DNA from 3 places in the Duganella rhizosphaerae genome. Region 2 is predicted to be linked to each of the others. Evidence: predicted binding sites of a transcription regulator. Region 2 holds the regulator's gene; each other region holds the start of a gene.
What was found. The regulator sigma-54, encoded in region 2, starts transcription at its own class of promoters, with help from an activator protein. The targets are predictions, from matches to a motif close to TGGCANGNAANCTGCTTT.
Positions count from the first base shown of each region.

Region 1 (5,583 bases), on a different contig from region 2:
CGGCCTCAAAGGGGTAAGGCGCCGCTCAATCGGCAGCGGCGTGTTTCCCTTGCATAGTTGCTCATTTGTTGGCAATGTATCAGCCCATGAAACCGATACGCCACCACATGTCCAAAATCCTCAAGTTCACGCAGTTCTCCATGCGGGACTTGTTTGTCGCCGCCGCGCCCACCATCGCCCTGATCGCCGGTGTCTGCCTGCTGGCCTACTGGCTGGTGGATCCGGCGCCGCCGCGTACGGTGCGCCTGGCCACCGGCCAGGAAAACAGCGCCTACGCCGAGTTCGGTAAGAAATACGCGGCCGCGCTGGCCAAGCACGGCGTCAAGGTGACGCTGGTGCCGTCCGCCGGCTCCGGCGAAAACCTCAAGCGCCTGAAGGCCGGCGAAGTCGATATCGCCTTCGTCCAAAGCGGTTCCACCAACGAGGAAGCGGCCGAGCGTGAAGGCCTGACCTCGCTGGGCAGCCTGTTTGTCGAGCCGCTGTGGCTGTTCCTGCGCGAGACCAAGGGCAAGCCGCCCATCACCCAGCTGACGCAGCTGCGTGGCCTGAAGATCAACTACGGCCCCAGAGGCGCCGGCGCCCCGCGCCTGTTCCGCCAGGTGCTGGAGCTGAACGGCGTCGAGAAGGGCGAAGTGGAGCGCTTCTCGCTGGCCAACACGCCGGCCACGGTGGAGCTGCTGGAAGGACGCATCGACGGCCTGGTGTTCACCTCGGCCCCGGAGGCGCCGCTGATCCAGATGCTGCTGCAAACGCCGGGCATCAAGCTGTTCAACTTCAACCAGGCGGAAGCCTACGCCCGCAAGCTGCCCTTTTTGACGCACGTGGTGCTGCCGCAGGGGATCGTCGACCTGGGCCGCGATATCCCGGCCGAGGACTACAACCTGATCGCCCCGACCGCCACGCTGGTGGCGCGCGACGACCTGCATCCGGCGCTGACCGACCTGTTCGTGCAGGCGGCCAGCAGCATTCACAGCGGCGCCGGCTGGTTCTCGCAGCAGGGCCAGTTCCCATCGGCCAAGTACACCGAGATCCCGGTGGACGCCGAGGCGGCCAAGTTCTACAAGAGCGGCCCGCCGCTGCTGCAACGCTACATGACGTTCTGGCTGGCGAATTTCTTTGACCGCATGTGGGTCGTGGTGGTGGCGCTGGGCGCGTTGATACTGCCGCTGTCCAAGGTGGTGCCGCCGCTGTACGTGTGGCGCATCCGTTCGCGCGTGTACCGCTGGTACGGCCAGCTGCGTGCGGTGGAGCAGGCGGTGGAGGAGGCGTCGGATGAGAACCGGATGCAGGTCTACGAGAGCCAGCTGGCGCGCCTGAACGAGATCGAGGACCTGGTCAACCAGGTGTCGATCCCGCTATCGTTCGCGGACGGCTTGTACGGCTTGCGCAGCCACATCCAGTTCGTGCGCAAGCGCATCCAGTTCCTGATGGGCGAGTCGGCGCCCGCGCCGGATGAGGCGGTGGCGGTCTAAGCAGTTGCTTTAAATTGAGCGCAGCTAGGCGCGCCGCCGAAGACAGTGCGTTAGCACGGCGAGGCGGTGCAACGACGCTGTGCTCGATTTGATGCAACTGTTAAGCGCCGGTCCAGGGCAGCTCGGCCTTGCACCAGCCGCTGACGTTTTTGCGGTGGCCGTGCTCGTCCTTGTCGCCCTCGAAGCCTTCCAGGATGTCGTAGCAGTGCTGGTAGCCGTGTTCGGTGGCCAGCTTGGCGGCGCTGCGCGAACGCACGCCGGAACGGCACAGGAACAAAATCACCTGGTCCTTGCGCGCCACCGAGTTCAGCTGCTCGATGAACTCATGGTTGGCGATCCCGCCCGGATACAGACTCCACTGGACCGCACCATGTTGGGCTTCCGGTATCGCCACCCGGCCCACCCAGTCGCGCTCGGCATGGGTGCGCACATCGACCAGCTTGATCGCGTTGTCGGCGCTGATCAGTTCATACGCTTCCTGCGGCGTCACGGCGCCGGCATAGGGCCAGTCTTTGCTGCGGCTGCGGGCCAGCGCAAGAATATCGTCTATTTTGCTCATGTCATGTTCCAGAAATAAGTTTGAGTTTATTATAGGCCTCCTGCGTCCGCACCACACGCAGACGCACCAAAGCCGTGCATTTTTCGGGAATTCTCCAAAAATGCACAAAACAGGTGCAATATCTCGAACATGCACTCAGTTGGTGCGGTATTGAGTTGCCTCAAATAGTGGCATTTTGGCCTGCTTGCGAATTTTAGATTCATTTTGCCAGCAAGTTCAAAGACGCTATCGACATAAGCTGATGAGTTTTGAGCTGGCACGGATACTGCTTACCAAGAGCGCACGAGCCCCACATTCCTTTAGGAGATACGCATGGCAATGACAGCCGCAGAAGTTCTGAAAATGGTCCAGGAAAACGAAGTCAAATTCGTTGATTTCCGTTTCGCCGACACCCGTGGTAAAGAACAGCACGTCACCGTGCCTGTGTCGCACTTCGACATCGACAAGTTCGAATCGGGTCACGCATTCGACGGTTCTTCGATCGCCGGCTGGAAAGGCATCGAAGCTTCGGACATGATTCTGCTGCCAGATCCAAACACCGCGAACATCGACCCGTTCATGGAAGAGACCACGCTGTTCATGCAGTGCGACGTCATCGAGCCTGCCGACGGCAAGGGTTACGACCGCGATCCACGCTCCATCGCCAAGCGCGCTGAAGCCTACCTGAAATCGTCCGGCATGGGCGACACCGCCTACTTCGGCCCGGAGCCAGAGTTCTTCATCTTCGACAGCGTGCGCTGGAAGATCGACATGTCCGGCTGCTTCGTCAAGATCGATTCCGAAGAAGCCTCGTGGACCACCGGCGAGAAGCTCGAAGGCGGCAACACCGGCCACCGTCCGACCGTCAAGGGCGGCTACTTCCCAGTGCCACCAGTGGACAGCTTCCAGGACATGCGTTCGGAAATGTGCCTGATCCTGGAATCGCTGGGCATCCCGGTCGAAGTGCACCACCACGAAGTGGCCGGCGCCGGCCAGAACGAAATCGGCACCAAGTTCTCGACCCTGGTCGAGCGCGCCGACTGGACCCAGAACCTGAAATACGTGGTCTGGAACGTGGCCCACAGCTATGGCAAGACCGCCACCTTCATGCCTAAGCCTATCGTTGGCGACAACGGTTCCGGCATGCACGTGCACCAGTCGATCTGGAAAGACGGCGTCAACCTGTTCGCCGGCGACGGCTATGCCGGCCTGTCCGACACCGCGCTGTACTACATCGGCGGCATCATCAAGCACGCCAAGGCACTGAACGCGATCACCAACCCAGGCACCAACTCGTACAAGCGTCTGGTTCCAGGCTACGAAGCTCCAGTCAAACTGGCGTACTCGGCCAAGAATCGTTCGGCTTCGATCCGTATTCCGCACGTGGCCAATCCTAAGGGCCGCCGTATCGAAACCCGCTTCCCGGATCCACTGGCCAACGTTTACCTGTGCTTCGCAGCGCTGCTGATGGCTGGTCTGGACGGTATCGCCAACAAGATCCACCCGGGCGAGGCAGCATCGAAAGATCTGTACCACCTGCCGCCGGAAGAAGACGCACTGATCCCAACCGTGTGCGCTTCGCTGGAAGAAGCGCTGGACAACCTGAACAAAGACCGCGAGTTCCTGACCCGTGGCGGCGTGTTCAGCGATTCCATGATCGACGCTTACATCGAACTGAAAATGCAGGACGTCCAGCGCATGCGCATGACGACTCACCCTGCCGAGTTCGACATGTACTACTCGCTGTAATTGCAACGCATCGGCAGCGCCGATGCTTGTAGTGAAGCAAAAAACGCGGGGCGAGCAGAGCTTTCCCCGCGTTTTTCTTTGGATGTTGTATATTCGGGATGGATAGTTTCACCCATGGATTTCGAATGACAACTAGCTTTAAACGATGCGTGTTGCTGGCGCTGCTGGGCTGCGGTGCGGCCCAGGCGCAGATCTACAAGTGCGTCACGCCCAACGGCGGCATCGAGTACACCGACATCAACCGCGGCAGCTATTGCAAGTCCATGGATTTGCCGGGCACGGTGATCCCGGCGCCACCGCGCCGCCAGGGCACGCCTGCGCGCAGCGGCAACGTGCCGGCGCCGGTCAGCACGCCGGGCGACTTTCCGCGCGTCGACAGCGCCGAACAGCGCGCCCGCGACGCCGACCGCCGCGGCATCCTGGAAGAAGAGCTGAAGAACGAGACGCAAAGACTGGCGGAGCTGCGCAAGGAGTTCAACAACGGCGAGCCGGAACGGCGCGGCGACGAGCGCAACTACGCCAAATACCAGGAGCGGGTGGCCGCCATGCGCGACAACATCGGCCGCTCGGAAAAGAATATCGAAGCCTTGAAGCGTGAGATCGCGAACATCCGATGACGAGTTTACTATGAGCCTTACGAGTCTTAACGCCGGCAAGCACCGCCCGCCGGCACTGGCGGGCCTGGAGCTGCTGGCTTCGGCCGTGGTGCTGCTGGACGCCGAGGGCCGGTTCGTCTATGCCAACGCGGCCGCAGAGAATCTGCTGGAGAGCTCGCTCAAGGCGCTGTCGCGCCAGACGCTGAGCGCGCAGTTCCTCAATCCCGGCGAGCTCGACAACATCTGCAACCAGGCGCGCGAGCACAAGTTCTCCGACCTGCGCCAGGACCTGATGCTGGAGCGGGCCGGGCGCGATGCGCTGCACGTGCACAGCATCGTCTCGGCGCTGGACGAGCCGCCCGGCCACATCCTGATCGAGCTGCGCGAGCACCTGCAGCACCTCAAGCTGGACCGCGAGGAACGCATCCTCGACCAGAGCCAGGTCAACAAGGAGCTGATCCGCAACCTGGCGCACGAGATCAAGAACCCGCTGGGCGGCATCCGCGGCGCCGCGCAGCTGCTGGAGATGGAGCTGCCGGCGCTGCACGCCGGCCAGCTGCGCGAGTACACCCAGGTCATCATCAAGGAAGCGGACCGGCTGCAAACGCTGGTCGACCGTTTGCTGGCGCCGCATCGCCGGCCGCACATCGTCGGCGACGTCAACATCCACGAAGTGCTGGAGCGCGTGCGCAGCCTGATGCTGGCCGAGTTCCCGTCCGGCCTGACGATCCTGCGCGACTACGACGCCTCGATCCCCGAGTTCCGCGGCGACAAGGAGCAGCTGATCCAGACCGTGCTCAACATCGCGCACAACGCCGCCCAGGCGCTGGCCAGCCGCATCGACAACGGCGATGCGGAGATCGTTTTCAAGACGCGCGTGGCCCGTCAAGTCACGCTGGCCAAGGTCCGCTACGGGCTGGCATTAGACTTGCATATCATTGACAATGGACCGGGCATCGCACCCCAGATCCGCGACCGGATTTTCTACCCATTGGTGTCGGGCAGGGAGGGCGGCAGCGGCTTGGGTCTGACCCTAGCGCAAACCTTCGTGCAACAGCACATGGGTGTGATCGAGTGCGAGAGCCGGCCTGGATATACGGACTTCCGCATCCTGCTGCCATTGCCATAAGCCCAGGCGGGCAGGGGGCGGATGCCGGGTCCCTTGATTGACGATCCATATTGCGGGATACACACAACACATGAAGCCAATCTGGATAGTAGACGACGA
Region 1 covers NZ_BPWK01000002.1:465,123-470,705, forward strand. Annotated here, with positions in the region: gene RUGAMON1_RS06035 (TAXI family TRAP transporter solute-binding subunit) at 108-1,472, shown strand; gene RUGAMON1_RS06040 (rhodanese-like domain-containing protein) at 1,573-2,031, opposite strand; gene glnA (type I glutamate--ammonia ligase) at 2,344-3,759, shown strand; gene RUGAMON1_RS06050 (DUF4124 domain-containing protein) at 3,885-4,376, shown strand; gene glnL (nitrogen regulation protein NR(II)) at 4,387-5,484, shown strand; gene ntrC (nitrogen regulation protein NR(I)) at 5,555-5,583, shown strand, end outside.
Region 1: glnA (type I glutamate--ammonia ligase) is a predicted target of sigma-54. The motif match lies at 2,286-2,303, and genes of this name have one in related genera.

Region 2 (5,583 bases):
GGGCCTGGCATGCGTAAAAAGACAGCCCATCGCTGGCAGCTGACCGTCATCATGCTGGTCGGCGTGTTTGTCGCCGTCGGCAGCTTCTGGCTGGTGCAGGTGGTCAACCAGGCCGGCCAGGATGCGAAGGTGGACCAGCATCGCAACGAGCCCGATTACATCATCGACCGCTTCAGCATGGTACGCATGAACAAGGCCGGCCAGCCGGCCTATATCGTCTCCGGCGACAAGCTGACCCACCGGCCGGTCGACGACTCATCGGACATCGACAAGCCGCATGTGCAAAGCCTGTCCGGCGACCAGCCGCCGATGAATATTCACGCCGACACCGCCCATGTCGATCAGGGCAATACGCGCGTCAAACTCAATGGTAATGTGGACGTGGTGCGTCCGGCCTCGCCCAAGGCGCAGGCCATGCGCATGACGGCCCCGACGCTGACCGTGTTCCCGGACGAGCAACGGATGGAAACCGAGGCCCCGGTCGAACTGCATCTGGGCACCGCCGTCGCCAACGGCAACGGCATGAAGGCCAACAACGCGACGCTGCAGGTGCAACTGGGCGGCCGCGGAACGATTACGATGCCGCCGCACGCGGCAAAATGAGGAAATGAAAATGAAACACATGGTAATGAAACGCGTGATGCTGCCGGCGGCGATGCTGCTGGCCGTGGTCGCGGCGATCGCCCCGGCGCACGCCGAAAAGGCCGACTCCAGCAAGCCGACCCAGATCTCCTTCGATCAGGCCGACGCCGACGACGTCAAGCAGATCAAGACTTTCATCGGCAACGTCGTGCTGACGCGCGGCACGCTGCTGATGAAATCGCCCAAGGCGGTGGTGACCGAAGATCCGCAGGGCTACCAGTACGTGGTGCTGACCGGCGGCGCCGGCGTGCAGGCCACCTTCCGCCAGAAGCTCGACGGCGCCGGCGACCAATGGGTCGAAGGCCAGGCCGACCGTATCGAATACGACAACAAGACCGAGCTGGTCAAGCTGTTCGCCAAGGCCCAGGTCAAGCGCCTGGAAGGCAGCAAGCCGAGCAGCCAGGTCGACAGCGAATTCATTTCCTACGACAGCCGCAAGGAAGTGTTCGAGGTCAAGAACACCCCCACCGGCGACAGCAAGCCGGGCGGCGGACGCGGCACCATGGTGCTGCAGCCGTCGAGCAAGCTGGCGGTGCCGGCCGCAACGCCGGCGCCTGTGCCGACGCCGGGGAAATAAGCATGGAACCTTCCTGCGGTAGCACCCTGATCGTCAAAGGCCTGCAAAAGACTTACGGCAAGCGCCAGGTCGTGCATGACGTGTCCCTGCAAGTCGAATGCGGCGAAGTGGTGGGCCTGCTCGGCCCCAACGGCGCCGGCAAGACCACCTCGTTCTACATGATCGTCGGCCTGGTGCCGTCGGACGCCGGCAGCATCGATATCAGCGGCACCGACATCTCGTCGCTGCCGATCCACCGCCGCGCCTCGCTCGGCTTGTCCTACCTGCCGCAGGAAGCGTCGGTGTTCCGCAAGCTGACGGTGGAAGAAAATATCCGCGCCGTCCTCGAAATCCAGAAAGTGGACGGCAAGCCTTTATCCAAGGCTGCCATTGATGAACGGCTCAATACCCTGCTGGCCGATTTGCAGATCGAAAAGCTGCGCGAGAACCAGGCGCTGTCGCTGTCCGGCGGCGAGCGCCGCCGCGTGGAGATCGCGCGCGCACTGGCGACCAACCCGCGCTTCGTGCTGCTCGACGAACCATTCGCCGGGGTCGACCCGATTGCCGTGATTGAGATCCAGCGCATCGTGCGCTTCCTCAAGGAACGCGGCATCGGCGTCCTCATTACCGATCACAATGTGCGCGAGACGCTGGGCATCTGCGACCGCGCATATATCATCAACCAGGGCACGGTATTGGCTTCAGGCCGGCCAGACGACATCATCGCCAACGAATCGGTGCGTCGCGTGTACCTGGGTGAACACTTCCGTATGTAAAACCCATGAAACAGTCTTTGCAACTGCGCACGTCGCAGCACCTCGCGCTGACACCGCAATTGCAGCAGTCGATCCGGCTGCTGCAACTGTCGACGCTGGAGCTGCACCAGGAACTGGAACAGCTGCTGACCGATAATCCGCTGCTGGAGCGCCTCGACGACCCGCTGGACCGCTCGCTGCGGCTGCTGTCGGACGGCGCCATCAGCCAGCAAGCCCCGGTCGGCGACGCGCCGCCCGAAGGCCCGCCCAACGCGCAAGAGGCGCCGGCCGCCGACGCCGACAACTACGACGGCCCGGCCGCCGACACCGAAAGCACCAGCAGCGACGCCGACGTCGACTGGAGCGACGCCGGCCGCAGCAAGGCGCCCGACGACGAGGACTCGCGTCCGCAACTGGAGGCCAGCCACTGCACGCTGCGCGAGCACCTGATGGAGCAGATGCGGGTCACGGTGCTGGAGATGCGCGACCGCGCGCTGGTCGAGCTGATCATCGACGCGCTGGACGAGAACGGCTACCTCGAAGAATCGCTGGAAGAAATCCTGGCCCGCCTGCCGGAAGAGCTGGAGTTGGAGATCGACGAATTGCAGACCGCCTTGTCGATGCTGCAAAGCTTCGACCCGATGGGCGTCGGCGCGCGCAACGCGTCCGAATGCCTGGCGCTGCAGATCAAGCGCCTGCCGGGCATACCGATGGTGACGCGGCGCATGGCGCTGGCCATCGTTGAAAATCATTTGACCTGGTTTGCCCAGCGCGATTTCAACAAATTGAAGAAGGCGCTGCTGTGCGACGACGAGGATTTGCGCGAAGCACAAACCGTCATCCGCCAGTGCAATCCGCATCCGGGTTCGGCGTTCGCGTCGGACGTGTCGGACTACGTGGTGCCGGACGTGATCGTCAAAAAAGCGCGCAACGGCTGGCAAGTGAGCCTGAACAACGACGTCATGCCGCGCCTGCGCGTGAACGCCATGTACGCCAACCTGCTCAAGCAGGGAAAAGGCGAGGGCGCGATGGGCGCGCAGCTGCAGGAAGCGAAGTGGCTGATCAAGAATATGCGCCAGCGTTTCGACACGATTTTGCGCGTTGCACAAGCGATAGTAGAACGACAAAAGAACTTTTTCTCCCATGGCGCGGTTGCCATGCGCCCCCTTGTGCTTCGCGAAATTGCTGATACACTGGGACTACACGAGAGCACTATTTCTCGTGTAACAACTCAAAAATATATGCTGACCCCGCACGGTATGTTTGAGTTGAAATATTTCTTTGGTAGCCATGTCGCCACCGAAGCGGGGGGGGAAGCAAGTTCGACGGCGATACGCGCACTCATCGTGCAATTGACAGGAGCAGAAGACCCGAAAAATCCTTTATCCGACAGTAAGATTGCGGACATGCTGGGAGAACAAGGCATGGTGATTGCGCGACGCACTGTTGCCAAATATCGCGAAGCGTTGAAGATCCCGCCAGTCAGTCTCCGTAAATCTTTGTAGTTACTTGGTTCCTGCGCGCCCGGCAGTAATGGGCTCCGCACTAACCGTAAGAAGCGACATTATCTTTAGGAGTGTGTATGAATCTCACCATCAGTGGACATCATCTCGAAGTGACCTCGGCCATCCGTGAATACGTGCAGAACAAGCTGGAACGCGTCACCCGCCACTTTGATCAAGTGATTGATATTGCTGTCATCCTGACTGTAGATAACCTCAAAGAGAAAGAGAAACGCCAGAAGGCTGAAATCAACCTGCGCATGTCGGGCAAGACCGTCTACGTGGAAAGCCTGTCGCAGGACCTGTACGCCGCCATCGATACCTTGATCGACAAGCTGGATCGGCAGGTCATGAAATACAAAGCCAAGGTCCAAGAGCACGGCCACGATGCGATCAAGCATCTCCCGGATAGCTACGAACCCGCTGCCGCCGCCCTATAACAACGGCCCCGGCACCATCAAACTAGGGGCGCAGAGGCGCCCTTTTTTGCGCCTAAATGGTTTAGAGTAAACGTTTTCCTAATTCTTCCAATGGGAGTGGCATGAAACGAGCTAAACTATTTACGGCATGGCTGCTGACGCTAGCCTTTTCGGATGCCGTGGCCTCGGCTTGTCCTGCGCCGCCGCCGGCCGTGATCGACATCGACGCCAACAGCTATTACTCGGATGCGCATCACTCCGTCATCGATCCGGTGCTGCGTGCGCGCAATATCGCCAACACCAAGCCGATCGACGACTTCCTGGCCGAGGTGGCGCAGAACGCCAGCCAGGGCAACGCCGCCTGCGCGCTGGGCTGGCTGGAGAGCTGGGCCGGGCAGCGGGCCTTGCTGGGCAAGCTGTCCAGCGAGCAGGCCTGGTACGTGCGCAAGTGGACCCTGGGCGGCATGGCGCTGAGCTACGCCCGCGTCAAGCCGGCCGCCAGCCCGGCGCAGCAGCAGGCTATCGAAACCTGGTTCAAGACACTGGCCGACGCCACCATGGCGCATTCCGACGCGCACAAGGGCGCGCGCAATAACCACTACTACTGGGAGGGCCTGGCGGTGACGGCGGTGGGCGGCGTGACGCATGACGAGCGCTACCTCGCTTGGGGCCGTAAGGTGTTCGAACACGCGATGGGACAGGTGGCGGCGGACGGTTCGCTGCCGGCGGAAATGGAGCGCGCGGCCAAGGCCTTGCACTACCACGTGTTCGCCGCCGTGCCGCTGGTGATGAGCGCGTCCATCCTGGACCTGCACTCCGCCAAGCTGGACCAGTTGATGCGCTTCACGCTGGCCGCCGCGCAAGATCCGTCGGCGATGGAAAAGGCCACCGGCTTTGCGCAGGAACGGGCCAATGCCAGCGAGATGTCGTTCGCCATCCTCTACGCGCGGCACGAGGGCAGGGCGGAGCTGATGCCGGCCAAGGCCAACTTCCAGCCGCGCCTGGGCGGCGACCTCAACCTGGCCAATCCGCTTGAGCATCTGGCGCCCGGCAAGTCGCAGTAGAATAGGGTTTTCTCAACCACCCTATGTCCCTCATGAGCGAATACGTCCACACCAGCGTCAGCAACGGAACCGGCTTCATCACACTGGACCGGCCCAAGGCCCTGAACTCTTTGTCGCTGGCGATGGTGCGCGATATCACGCAGGCGCTGATGGCGTGGCGCGACGACAGCGGCGTGGCCGCCGTCGTCATCCGCAGCAGCAGCGAAAAGGCTTTCTGCGCCGGCGGCGACATCCGCTTCTTCTACGACGCCGGCCGCGCCACGCCGCAGGGCGGCAGCGCGCTGGTGGAGGATTTCTTCACCGAGGAATACGCGCTCAATCACCTGATCCATTTTTATCCGAAGCCCTACGTCGCGCTGATGGACGGCGTGGTCATGGGCGGCGGCATGGGCGTGGCGCAGGGCGGTCCTGATTGCCGCGTGCGCATCGTCACCGAGCGCACCAAGATGGCCATGCCGGAAGTGAACATCGGCCTGTTCCCGGACGTGGGTGGCAGCTATTTCCTGGCGCGCGCGCCGGGCAAGCTGGGCTGCTATCTGGGCGTCACCGGCGTCACCATCGGCGCGGCCGATGCGTTGCATGCGGGCCTGGCCGATCACTTTGTGCCGGGCGGCGAGATGGCGGCACTGTCGGCGCTGCTTGAGG
Region 2 covers NZ_BPWK01000016.1:83,581-89,163, reverse strand. Annotated here, with positions in the region: gene lptC (LPS export ABC transporter periplasmic protein LptC) at 10-603, shown strand; gene lptA (lipopolysaccharide transport periplasmic protein LptA) at 614-1,219, shown strand; gene lptB (LPS export ABC transporter ATP-binding protein) at 1,222-1,974, shown strand; gene RUGAMON1_RS26835 (RNA polymerase factor sigma-54) at 1,980-3,458, shown strand; gene hpf (ribosome hibernation-promoting factor, HPF/YfiA family) at 3,536-3,895, shown strand; gene RUGAMON1_RS26825 (alginate lyase family protein) at 3,997-4,938, shown strand; gene RUGAMON1_RS26820 (enoyl-CoA hydratase/isomerase family protein) at 4,971-5,583, shown strand, end outside.

Region 3 (5,583 bases), on a different contig from region 2:
CACCAGCACGCCCTTCTTGGTGTTGGCGATCAGCTCCTCGGTCGACTTGTTGGTGCCGGCCATGATGATGTTGCCCGGCGATCCGACGGCGCGCTTGCCCTGCTTCTTGGCCCAGTAGGTCGAGTAATCGAGGTTGGCGATCTTGCCGCCCTTGATGATGTCCTGGCGTTCGCGCGCCAACATGTTCTGGCCGTCCCACGGCAGCACCGCCACGTCCTTGTCCCATGGATCGGCCCAGACGTTGACCTGTTCGTCGAACAGCTTCTCGCCCATGCGGTTGCCGCCGCCCTTTTTCGACAGGAAGCTGCGGCCCTCGTCGGCCTGGCGCGCGTCGAAGCCGTTGAACATGAAGCCCAGCAGGTCCGAGGTCGCCGCCGGCTCCAGGATCACCGTGTAGCGGCCCGGCTCCAGCGCCTTGGCGTCCACCGAACGCAGCGCTTTTTCAATCGCCACGTTGGACGCTTCGCGCGCGTCGAACTTGCTGACGTCGCCCACGCTGCGCTTGACCCAGCCCGAACCGCGGCCGTCTTCGGTGCGCACGGTCACGGTGAAGTCCAGCCCCGTGTCCTGCTGGTAGCCGAACACGCCGTTCGAGTTGGCGATGACGTTGAACTTGGTGCTGTCGCTGAAGAAGCCGGCCGCCACCAGCTTGTTCTTCTTGCTGTTCTCGATGCTGTAGGCCGCCACCTGCGCGCGGAATTCAGGATCGATGTCGGCGGTCTTCTGGAAGAAGGTCTCGCTGGCCTTGTATTGCTGCTTGGTCGGCGTCGGCATGAACTCCGGATTTTCCGGCGCCAGGCGGGCCAGGTCTTCCGCACGGCGCACCACTTTTTCCAGCGACTTGTCGTCAAACTCGTTGATGGTGGCCGTGCCCTGCTTCTTGCCGAAAGCGACCGACACCGCCAGCTGCGTGTCCTCGATCAAGCCGGCGGTCGACACGGCGTTGCGCGCGTAGCGGATGTTGCCCTTGCGGCTGCCGGTGATGCTCACTTCGCACTGGTCGCCCTTGGAAAAGGACAGCACTTTGTCGCTGATGCGTTTTGCTTCGTCTTGACTCAAATTCTTCATCTCGTGGTCTCCAGGGCTTAGCCGATTTTGCGTGCGGTGTTGATGACGTTGATGCCGTTGAAGCGCGCCGTGCTGGCGCCATGCGACACCACCGACACCTGCGAAGGCTGGCCTTTACCGTCAAAGAAGGAACCGCCCATGCGCCAATCGCGCTCGTCGCACAGACCGGCGCAGGCGTTCCAGAACTCCTGGGTGTTCGATTGATACGCCACGTCTTCCAGCATCTCGCCGATCTTGCCGTTCTTGATTTCGTAGAACAGCTGGCCGCCGAACTGGAAGTTGTAGCGCTGCTGGTCGATCGAGAAGGAACCGTCGCCGACGATGTAGATGCCCTTCTTGACGTCCTTGACCATTTCGTCCGGCGTCATCTTCTTTTTACCGGCTTGCAGCGAGACGTTGGGCATGCGCTGGAACTGCACGCTGCTCCAGTTGTCCGCGTACGAGCAGCCGTGCGATTCCTTCTCGCCGATGATGTGGGCCTGGTCGCGCGTGGCCTGGTAGTTGACCAGGATGCCGTCCTTGATGATGTCCCAGCGCTTGCACTTGACGCCTTCGTCGTCGTAGCCGACGTTGGCCAGCGAGCCCGGGGTGGTCTTGTCGGCGACGATGTTGACCATCTCCGAGCCGTACTTGAACTTCTTGGACTGCCATTTGTCGAGCGTGGCGAAGCTGGTGCCGGCGTAGTTGGCCTCGTAGCCCAGCACGCGATCGAGCTCGGTCGGGTGGCCGACCGATTCGTGGATGGTCAGCCACAGGTGTTCCGGCGACAGCACCAGGTCGTACTTGCCCGGCTCGACCGACTTGGCGGTCAACTTCTGCTTGGCCTGCTTGCCGGCCGCGCGCGCATCTTCGATCAGGTCGTAGGACTTGGTGTACAGCGTGGTCACGCCGCCGGCCGCCTTGATCTTGTGCTCCGGACGCGCGTCCAGGTATTCGTAGCCCATGCCGACCGGCGACGACAGGCCCTGGCGCGAACGGAACTTGTTGGTCTTCTGGTCGACGGCGGTGGCGAACACCGGCATCCACAGGCGGTGCACGTCCTGGTCGATGTAGGAGCCGTCGGTGGAGGCGAAGTACTTCTGCTGGTTGACCTGGAACAGCAGCGACTGCATGAAGCTGGCGCCGCCCTCCATGCCGGCCTTGTTGGCGGCGATCAGCAGCTCGGCCTTGTCCTTGATGGCGACGGTGCGCCAGTCCTTGACGATGGGCGTGGCCCACGACACTTCGCCGACGCCCTTGACCGGGGCCAGGATCACCGGCTCGGTCTGCAGCTTGGCGTTGGCCTTGGCGATGGCGACCGCCTGGCGCGCGGCGGCGGCGACGCCGTCCGGGCTCATGTCGTTGGTGGCGGCGAAGCCGTAGGCGCCGCCGGCGATCACGCGCACGCCGACCCCGGCCGATTCCGTGTTGACCACGTTCTCGACGTTCAGGTCGCGGGTGGTGATGAACTGGTTCAGGTAGCGGCCCACGCGCACGTCGCAGTAGGAGGCGCCGGCCTGGGTCGCCGCGGTCATCGCGGTATCGGCCAGCATTTTCTTGAATTGCAGGGCGACTGGCTTGAGCAGTTCTTCCGCCGCGATTGCGCGACCGAAGGCGGGCAGCAGCATCGTGCCCAGGGCCAGACTACTAACATTGAGGAATGCACGTCGTTCCATCGTATCTCCAAAAACGTAACAGCAAGGATTAGATTGCGGGCCGGTCGCCCGGGGTTCTGCTTTTTATTTGCTTTTCTAGCTGGAACTACTTCGTTACCGCTCGTTGCTTTGCACTACACCTGAATATCCGCCGCCGTTTCCGCCGGTTTAGCAATATTAGCGCCGGATTAAGGAAGGGGATAGGCAAAATTTGTGCCACGGGGATTCATGTTGCAAGTTGGTGTGGCGGCAGGAGTTTGAGAGCTACGCCAGCGGTGCAGTGTCCGCCGATCTGTCCGCCCGACTGTCCGCCAGTGTCCGAAAGTGTCCGCCAGGTGTCCGCCGGGGTGGCCGTCACGGTCGGGCGGAGCGCCGTCCCAATTCGCTTGACCTTCCGACAAGCCTGCACCATGATCGCGCAGGGCGAGCGGCCGCGCATCGTCCGAACAAACGAACCCTCAGGAGACTTTGCATGAAACGAACCGTACTTGCCGCCCTGGCCACCACCATGCTGATCGCCGGCGGCGCCGGCGCCGCCGAAGATGCGGCGCTGAAGGCCGCCATCGCCGCGCCGTCGCGCACGCCGGCCAACGTCGAGCGCGACGTCTACCGCCATCCGTATGAAACGCTGGCCTTCTTCGGCATCAAGCCGAGCATGACGGTGGTCGAGCTGGCGCCGGGCGGCGGCTGGTACACCGAGATCCTGGCGCCCTACCTGCGCGAGCACGGCAAGCTGATCGCCGCCGGCGACGACCTGGCTTCGCCCGACGCCAACGAGCGCAAGGGCGCCGAGCGCTTCATGGCGCGCCTGAACGCCAAGCCGGAGGTGTACAACAAGGTGGCGCTGGGCGTGTTCTCGCCGCCGCGCAAGTACGAGTTCGCGCCGGCCGGCAGCGTCGACATGGTGCTGACTTTCCGCAACGTCCACAACTGGATGGAGACCGGCCCGGACAACCTGAAGACCTTGTTCGGCAGCGTCTACGCCAGCCTGAAGAAAGGCGGCGTGTTCGGCGTGGTCGAGCACCGCCTGCCGGCCTCGAAGGTGCAGGACAAGGACGCCAGCAGCGGCTATATGCACGAGAAATATGTGATCGGCCTGGCCGAGGCGGCCGGCTTCAAGCTGGCGGACAAGTCGGAAGTGAACGCCAATCCCAAGGACAACGCCGAGCACAAGGGCGGCGTCTGGGCGCTGCCGCCGACCTACACCAACAAGGACCAGGACCGCGCGATGTACAAGGCCATCGGCGAGAGCGACCGCATGACGCTGAAGTTCGTCAAGCCCTGACCCCGAACCGGCGCGCCGCCGCCGGGGTCAGACCCCGTACGGGGTCTGACCCCTGTTCGGCCCTGCGGGGTTAGAAGCGCGTGAACTTGTTCTCGTCGGGCGCGCCGTCGGCCACCAGGTCGAGCTTGCGCGCCTGACGCGCGGGCTTGGCGCCGCCGGTCTTCAGCACCACCGGCCGGCGCGCCAATCCGCCGCGCGGCGCCTCGTCGGCCGCGTACTGCTTGAACACCGTCATCAGCCGGGTCAGCTGCTCGGCCTGCGCGCTCATCTCTTCCGACGTGGCCGCCAGTTCCTCCGAGCTGGCGGCGTTGATCTGGGTGGTCTGGCTGAGCTGACCGACCGCGCTGTTAATCTGCCGCACGCCGGAGCTCTGCTCTTCCGACGCCGCCGAAATCTCCTGCACCAGGTCCGACGTCTTGCGGATATTCGGCACCAGCGCATCGAACATCTGGCCGGCCTGCTCGGCCAGCTCCACGCTGTCGGACGCCACCTTGCTGATTTCCTGCGCCGCCACCTGGCTGCGTTCGGCCAGCTTGCGCACCTCGGCCGCCACCACCGCGAAGCCCTTGCCGTGTTCGTGCGCGCGCGCCGCCTCGATCGCCGCGTTCAGCGCCAGCAGATTGGTTTGATAGGCGATATCGTCGATGATGCCGATCTTGCTGGCGATCTGCTTCATCGCCGCCGCCGTGGCCTTGACCACTTCGGCGCCGCGCGCGGCGTCCACCGCCGCCTGGGTGGCGATGCCGTCGGTGAGCTTGGCGTTCTCGGTATTCTGCGCGATCGACGCCGTCATCTGCTCGATCGAGGCGCTGGTTTCCTCCACCCCCGCCGCCTGTTCGCTGGCCGCCTGCGACAGCGATTGCGCGGTCGAGCTCACTTCCTCGGAGGCGCCGGCCAGGCTGCCCACCACCGACTGCACTTCGCGCACGATGCCCGACAGGCTGCGCGCCAGCCACACCGCCATCACGCCGCCCAGCACCGCGATCAGGATATCCATGCCCAGTATCAGCCGCTTGGCCGAGTCGGTCACCTCGGTCATGGCGGCCGACTCGCCCTTGGTCTCGCCATCGTTGACTTTGAGCAGCTTGCGGAAAGCGACGGAGATGGCTTCGTCGGCGCCCTTGATGGCCTTGTCCATCTCCTGCGGCGCCATGCCTTTCTCGCGCATCGCTTCCAGCTGGATCATGCTCTCGCCGTAGCTGCGGGTGGCGGTCGAAATTTCGGCCAGCAAGGCCTGCTCCTCGGGCGTCACGCTGCCCACGGCCTTGTAGTCGGTCATCTCCTTGTCGATGGCCGCCAGGTCGGCGCGGAACTTGCTGTTGTAGTCGCCGCCGCGCAGGATGTAGTTCTTGAAATGATGGACCGCCTGGCCGTGCGCGGTAACGCCTTCCAGCACGGCGTTCTTGCGCACCAGAGTGACGGTCTCGAAGTCATTCCAGTGGTCATGCAGCGAGCCCAGTTTGGCGAAGGCGATCACCCCCATCAACACCACCAGCAGCACGATGCCGCCAAAACCGGCGTGCAGCCGGGTCTCCATCTTCATCTGCTTGAACATAAGCTATTTCTCCAATCGGCGGGGGGCACGAATCATTGTGA
Region 3 covers NZ_BPWK01000022.1:42,136-47,718, forward strand. Annotated here, with positions in the region: gene RUGAMON1_RS30235 (TldD/PmbA family protein) at 1-1,068, opposite strand, end outside; gene RUGAMON1_RS30240 (TldD/PmbA family protein) at 1,086-2,723, opposite strand; gene RUGAMON1_RS30245 (class I SAM-dependent methyltransferase) at 3,175-3,987, shown strand; gene RUGAMON1_RS30250 (methyl-accepting chemotaxis protein) at 4,058-5,542, opposite strand.
Region 3: RUGAMON1_RS30240 (TldD/PmbA family protein) is a predicted target of sigma-54. The motif match lies at 2,904-2,921, and genes of this name have one in related genera.